Regions from separate parts of the Sphingomonas piscis genome, predicted to be linked through region 2. Evidence: predicted binding sites of a transcription regulator. Region 2 holds the regulator's gene; each other region holds the start of a gene.
The links. The regulator LexA, encoded in region 2, represses DNA repair genes until DNA is damaged. The targets are predictions, from matches to a motif close to GTTCCNCNCTTGTTCT.

Region 1 (2,268 bases), 330 kb from region 2:
CCTTCACCGCTGTATTGTCCGCCACCATCAGCTTGGGGACGCCGTCCACCTTGGCGGTCTTGAGGTAATTCGCCCAGTCGACTCCCGGTGCGTAGCGCGCAAGCTCGGCCGGGGACATCTGGTTGTTGAGCTTGGTGAAGTCGCGGAGGTCGGTCTTGTCCCACGACAGCTTGGCGATCTCGGTTTCGAACTTCAGCACCGAATCCGCCGTCGCTGCCGGGTTGGGCGTGCCCGTCATCTTCAAAGTTCGTTCGACATAAGCACGATAGGCGTCCCGCTGCCGCTTATGCTGGTCGAGAAGGTAATAATCCTTGTCAGGAAGCCCCATCCCGGACGTTTCGACATAGAGGATGTTGACTCTGGAATCGTCCGGGTTGGGCAGGATGCCCACCCCGAACACGGTGCCGCCGAAGTCCGACAAGGTTTCCGCCATGAAACGGGTGAACGCGGACTTGGTGGACACTGCATCGAGCTTCGCGAGGTCGGCGCGAAGCGGCTTGTCGTCGAGTTGCTCCAGCCGCGCCTCATCGATGTAGCTGGCGTAGAACGCGCCAAGTGCGCTGTCCTTGGGCGCGCCGGTGATGATCTCCCGAAGCCGGTCCTGCGTGCGGTTGTAAAGATCGTAACCGACGCTGGTCTGCGCCTGGTCGGCCGGGATCTCGTTGCTGTCGATCCAGCGGCCCGCGGCATAACGCTCGAAATCGTCGCCCGGCTTCACCGACAGGTCGCGGGTGGACAGGTCGACGCCCCAGGTGCCGTAGCGGACTGGCTGGGCGTTCTTAGATTGCGCCAAGGTCGGCGTTGCCAGCGGTGTCGATACTGCAAGCAAGAGGAGAATCTGTGCGGTTTGCTTCATGGCAGCCCCCATTCTGTAACAGTGTTGTTCGGGTGAGTTCGCACACCGGGCCAAGCACAATCGACCAAGTCTACGCTGGCGTCGATGAAACGCGGCTGATTACGTGCAAAGTCCGTCCTTGCGCGCAACTTGCACCAGCGCCCCGCGCACCCATCTCCACCACGCCGCGTTGACCGGGGGAGCCGCCTGACGTAGCAATCAGAACAAAGCTGGAACGAAGCCGACGCGATGCTGACTCATATTTCCGTACGGGGCGCTAGAGAACACAACCTCAAGGGCGTCGACATCGACATCCCGCGTGAGAGCCTGACGGTGATCACCGGCCTGTCCGGCTCGGGCAAATCCTCCCTCGCCTTCGACACCATCTATGCCGAGGGGCAGCGTCGCTACGTCGAGAGCCTGTCGGCCTATGCTCGCCAGTTCCTTGAGATGATGCAGAAGCCGGACGTCGAGCATATCGACGGCCTCTCCCCTGCCATCTCGATCGAGCAGAAGACCACATCGCGCAACCCGCGCTCCACGGTCGCCACCGTCACCGAAATCTACGATTACATGCGCCTGCTCTGGGCGCGCGTCGGCATCCCCTATTCGCCCGCGACCGGCCTCCCCATCGAGGCGCAGCAGGTCAGCCAGATGGTGGATCGCACCATGGCGCTCCCCGAGGGCAGCCGCCACTACCTGCTCGCCCCCGTCGTCCGCGGCCGCAAGGGCGAGTATCGCAAGGAGCTCGCCGAATGGCAGAAGCTCGGCTTCACCCGCGTTCGCATCGACGGCGAGTTCTACCCGATCGAGGACGCTCCCGCGCTCGACAAGAAGTATAAGCATGACATCGAAGTAGTGGTCGACCGCATCGCCATCCGAGACGGCATCCAGAGCCGCCTCGCCGACAGCTTCGAAACCGCGCTTAAGCTCGCGGAAGGCCTCGCCTACCTCGATCCTGCCGATCCGCCCGCGGAAGAGCCCGCCAAGGCCGGCATGAAGCTCGACTTCGGCGCCCCTGGCCGCATCGTCTTTTCCGAAAAGTTCGCATGCCCCGTCAGCGGCTTCACCATCGCCGAGATCGAGCCGCGCCTCTTCTCGTTCAACGCGCCGCAGGGCGCCTGCCCGGCCTGCGATGGCCTCGGCGAGAAGCTCGTCTTCGACCCCGACCTCATCGTCCCCAACCACAACCTCAGCATCGCCAAAGGCGCCGTGGTCCCCTGGGCCAAGTCCAACCCCCCCAGTCCCTATTACATGCAGGTGCTCTCCAGCCTCGCCCGCGCCTACGACTTCGACCTCCAGACCCCTTGGGCCGACCTGCCGGAGAGCGTCCACGCCCTCATCCTCACCGGCACGCAGGGCAAGCCCGTCACCCTCCGCTTCATCGACGGCCGCAAATCGTACGAGGTCAAGAAGCCGTTCGAAGGCGTGGT
Region 2 (2,268 bases):
GGTGACGATTGAACAAACCCCGCTGATCACCGCCAACGGCGCTTCGCGGGCAAACCCCTCCTTCAAGCTGCCGCCGGAACTCGCGCCGGCGGTGCAGCGGGGCTTTGAGCTTGGCGAGAGCGACGATCCGGAGATCGTTGCCTTGAACCCTGAAGGAACGGACAACGTCCTTGTGGGTCCCGCGCAGGTCGTGGCGCCGGCCCCTGCACCGCTTGCGTCCATTCGCGACCGCGTCTCGGCTGACTGGGTGCGTAAGCAAGCGGGCGACCGGGCGAAGGCCGCGGCAACCGCCATTGCAGCCAAGGTCGCGCGCGGCATGCCGCTGGCGCAGGCTGCGGCACAGGCCGGGGTCACCCTTCCAGCCCCGCGGCCAGTTGCCGTGCGAAGACTGCAGCTGGCAGAGATGCAGGGGCAGGTGCCCGCCTCCATCCAGGCGCTTTTCACCCTCACGACGGGGAAGAGCCGCATGGTGGCGGACCCCGCCGGCGGCGGCTTCGCGGTCGTGAAGCTGAACGGGGTCACGCCGGGTAATGCCGTGTTGCAGCCTGGTCTCATCGCTCAGGTCCAGAAGGACTTCCAGGAAGCGACATCGACCGACTATGCACGCCAATTCCTAACCGCGGTGCGCAAGAACATCGGTGTCAGGCGCTACGACGACGCCATTGCCGACGCGAAGAAACGGATTCTCGCCGGATCGTGAGTGAACGAGGCTCTTGACCGGAGCCGTTCCGTTTCATAGACGTTCTCCGTTCGTTCCATTCGGAACAGGGAGTGGCGCCGATGTTGACTTCGAAACAGCATGAATTGCTGATGTTCATCAACGAGCGGCTCGGCCGCACAGGAGTGAGCCCGAGCTTTGATGAGATGCGCGAGGCGCTGGACCTCAAGTCCAAGTCGGGCGTGCACCGGTTGATCTCAGCGCTGGAGGAGCGGCAGTTCATTCGCCGCTTGCCCAATCGCGCCCGTGCCCTCGAGGTGCTGAAACTGCCCGAAGTGAAGAATACCGCGGTGCCGACGCCGAAGAACGCGATCCCCGTGGCAGCGAACGACACGATCGAGATCCCCCTTCACGGCCGGATCGCCGCCGGCACGCCAATCGAAGCACTGCAAGGAACGGAGAGCTTTTCCGTGCCTGCGGCCCTGCTCGGCCCGGGCGAGCATTATGCGCTGGAGGTTTCGGGCGACTCCATGGTCGAGGAAGGCATTCTCGATGGGGACTTTGCGCTGATCCGCAAGGTGGACACGGCGCGCGAGGGCGAAATCGTGGTGGCGCTGGTCGACAATGAGGAGGCGACCCTGAAAACCTTCCGCCGCGAGGGACAGATGATCCGTCTCGATCCGGCCAACCGCAATTATAAAGCGCAGCGCTACGAGCCGCGGCGCGTGCAGATCCAAGGCAAGCTGGCGGGCTTGATCCGGCGTTACTGAGGACTCGTGGTGGCCGCCCAGGGGTGATCGCCTACCTGAGCAGCAACACTTGCCACGTGCGGGGTGCTACCAAGGGTGATCGCAAGGCCGCCGGTCTGCTCCAGAAACTTCCGGTCGGCCTTCAACAAGGTGCCGATTGCGGCGAAGGCCACGGGCGCAAGGCCAAGCCAGCGGATGGGGCTTACCCATAGGCAGATCCACAATCCGCCCGCAGCGAACAAGGCGAAGCACCAAGTCGGGATGGATGCAACCGTCGCAACCGCGCCCGTCGTGCCCGCCACTGCATGCGCAATGCCGAGTAGCAGGCCGAGTGCCCAGCTCGTCGGGGCCCACAGCGGAGCGCCCAGGCCGATCGCGTCGGCAAGCAGTGCGGCAGCCTCCAGCGGCATGATCACGAAGGTGGTGAGCGGGATGGCGAGAATGTTGGCGCCGACGCCATAGAGCCCCGCCTTGTGGAAGTGGAACAACGCAAAGGGGATCAGCGCCGCTTCGACCGCCAGCCCGGTGGCGATCATGCCGCCGAACCAGCGCAGCCCCCTTGCCCACCACGGCTCCTCCCGCGCCTGGAGGTGGCGGCGAGCCCATGCGCTCGAGTGAAGGGCGATGATCGCGGCAACCGCGGCGAAGCTGAACTGGAAGCTGGCGCCGGCGATGGCTTCCGGCCGGAACAGCAGGACGACGAGAGCGCCGACGGCGAGCAGCCGCATGCTGAGCGCATCGCGCCCCAAAGCAATGCCGGCAAGCACGAGCAAAGCTGCCACGCAGCTCCGCACCGTCGGAACCTGCGCGCCGGTCAGGAGCGTGTAGAAGATGCCTGCCACAGCACCTGCCGCTGCCGCT
Region 3 (2,268 bases), 230 kb from region 2:
GGCCATTTCGGCGCCGCGGGCTTCGCAGTGGTCACGACCCTGCACGCCGTGCTGGGGCTGTCCGGACATGAGAGCCTGATCGCGTTCGTTGTCCTTCAAGGCATGGCGATGATGTTCTTCTCCTTCACATCGTCCAACCTCGGCACGTTGGCGATGGAGCATATGGGGCCGATCGCCGGCACCGCCTCGTCCGTCCAGGGAGTGGTCGGAACGATCGGCGGCGCGCTGATCGGACTGGTCATCGGGCAGGCGTTCGACGGCACCGCGACGCCCTTCCTGATCGGGGTCGCCGCCTGTGCCGTCGTCGCCTTCGTTATCGTACTGCTGACCGAACCCAAGCGGCTGTTTGCGCCGATCCGGGTCGACACCGGCGAGCGGATCGCGGCGGAATAGGTCGCCCAAAGAAAACGGGGCAGCATCGCTGCCGCCCCGTCCCTTGGCCTATGGTCGACACTCAGGCGTCGTCGACGTCATCCTCGGGGCTCGGCCCGACCATCAGCGCTTCGCCGACCTCCTCGGTCTTGCCGCGGATGCTATTCTCGATCCGCTGCGCCATCTCCGGATGTTCCTTGAGGTAGGTCTTGGCATTCTCACGCCCCTGCCCGATCCGGACCGAGTCATAGCTGAACCAGGCACCCGACTTCTCGACCAGGCCGGCCTTGACGCCGAGATCGAGGATCTCGCCGATCTTTGAGACGCCCTCGCCATACATGATATCGAACTCGACCTGCTTGAACGGCGGCGCGACCTTGTTCTTGACGACTTTCACCCGCGTCGTGTTGCCGACGATATCGTCGCGATCCTTGATCTGGCCGGTGCGGCGGATGTCGAGACGGACGGAGGCGTAGAACTTTAGCGCATTGCCGCCGGTGGTCGTCTCCGGATTGCCGTACATAACGCCGATCTTCATGCGCACCTGGTTGATGAAGATGACGGTGCAGCGCGAACGGCTGATCGAACCGGTCAGCTTGCGGAGCGCCTGGCTCATCAGGCGGGCCTGGAGGCCGACGTGACTGTCGCCCATCTCGCCCTCAATTTCCGCCCGCGGGACGAGTGCGGCGACCGAGTCGACAACCAGCACGTCGATCGCGTTCGAGCGTACCAGCGTGTCGACGATCTCCAGTGCCTGCTCGCCGGTATCCGGCTGCGACACGATCAGCTCGTCGATGTCGACGCCCAGCTTCTTCGCATAACCGGGATCGAGCGCATGTTCGGCATCGACGAACGCGGCCGTGCCGCCGGTCTTCTGCGCCTCCGCGATCGCATGCAGCGCCAGCGTCGTCTTACCCGAACTCTCCGGCCCATAGATCTCGATGATGCGGCCGCGTGGAATTCCGCCGACACCAAGCGCGATGTCGAGGCTCAGCGAGCCGGTCGAGATCGTCTCGATCTCGATCTTCTCGCGGCTGCCCAGCTTCATTGCCGAGCCCTTGCCGAATGCGCGGTCGATTTGTGCAAGCGCGGCTTCGAGCGCCTTCTGACGATCCATTGAGGGAGATTCCAATCCGCTTCCGATGACTTTCAGCTGCGCTGCCATGAGCCTTGTCCCTTCGTCAATGGCGGCCGAGCCCCGCCGGTGTGACGATGGTCAGTATCCTATTTGTTCCGTGAGAACAAGAGGAGAACAGGTTTTCAAAAGTGAAAGGCGCGCGGCACCGTGATCACGCGCCTTTGCATGGTCGATCGATCAGCCGAAGTGGACGTCGGCGAAGCTACTGACACCGAGCAGGATCACGCTGCCACTGCTTAAACCGATCGAGAGATCGGCAACGCCGTCGCCATTCGCATCGACAATGCTGTGCGACTTGACGGAGAGCCCCTCGCCGAGAAGCAGCTGATCCTCAAGAACGTTGAAGTCCGCAATCGCGTCGGCCCCGCCGCTCTTGGCGAAGATGAATGTGTCGGCACCGGTGCCGCCGGTCAGCAAGTCGTCGCCCTCGGCACCGGACAGCAGGTCGTCGCCCTCGCCGCCGTCGAGACGATCCGCGCCCTGCTCGCCGAACAATTTGTCGGCCGCATTGCTGCCGAACAACAGGTCGTCGCCGCGGCCGCCATGTAGCTCGTCCCGGCCGTTACCGCCGTTGATCCTGTCCGCGCCATTGCCGCCGTCGATCCAGTCGTCGCCCGCGCCGCCGAGCAAATTGTCGGCGCCATTGCCCCCGACACCCTCTCGCCCGACTCAATGTTGAGCCGCGCAACCAGCGGGTCGTGGTCGCTGGTCTGGTCCCAGAACTCCGCATTGATGTGGAGGATGTCGAACTGCGCCCG

Region 1: a site for LexA is predicted at 1,057-1,072, ahead of uvrA (excinuclease ABC subunit UvrA). Genes of this name have one in related genera too.
Region 3: a site for LexA is predicted at 1,611-1,626, ahead of recA (recombinase RecA). Genes of this name have one in related genera too.

What each region holds. Positions count from the first base shown of each region.
Region 1 covers NZ_CP049869.1:259,661-261,928, forward strand. Annotated here, with positions in the region: gene G7077_RS01305 (M13 family metallopeptidase) at 1-856, opposite strand, end outside; gene uvrA (excinuclease ABC subunit UvrA) at 1,085-2,268, shown strand, end outside.
Region 2 covers NZ_CP049869.1:2,649,761-2,652,028, reverse strand. Annotated here, with positions in the region: gene G7077_RS13485 (peptidylprolyl isomerase) at 1-700, shown strand, start outside; gene lexA (transcriptional repressor LexA) at 781-1,428, shown strand; gene G7077_RS13475 (ComEC/Rec2 family competence protein) at 1,422-2,268, opposite strand, start outside.
Region 3 covers NZ_CP049869.1:2,418,100-2,420,367, reverse strand. Annotated here, with positions in the region: gene G7077_RS12335 (multidrug effflux MFS transporter) at 1-393, shown strand, start outside; gene recA (recombinase RecA) at 455-1,537, opposite strand; gene G7077_RS12325 (calcium-binding protein) at 1,688-2,005, opposite strand; partial or broken gene G7077_RS14620 (calcium-binding protein) at 2,024-2,140, opposite strand.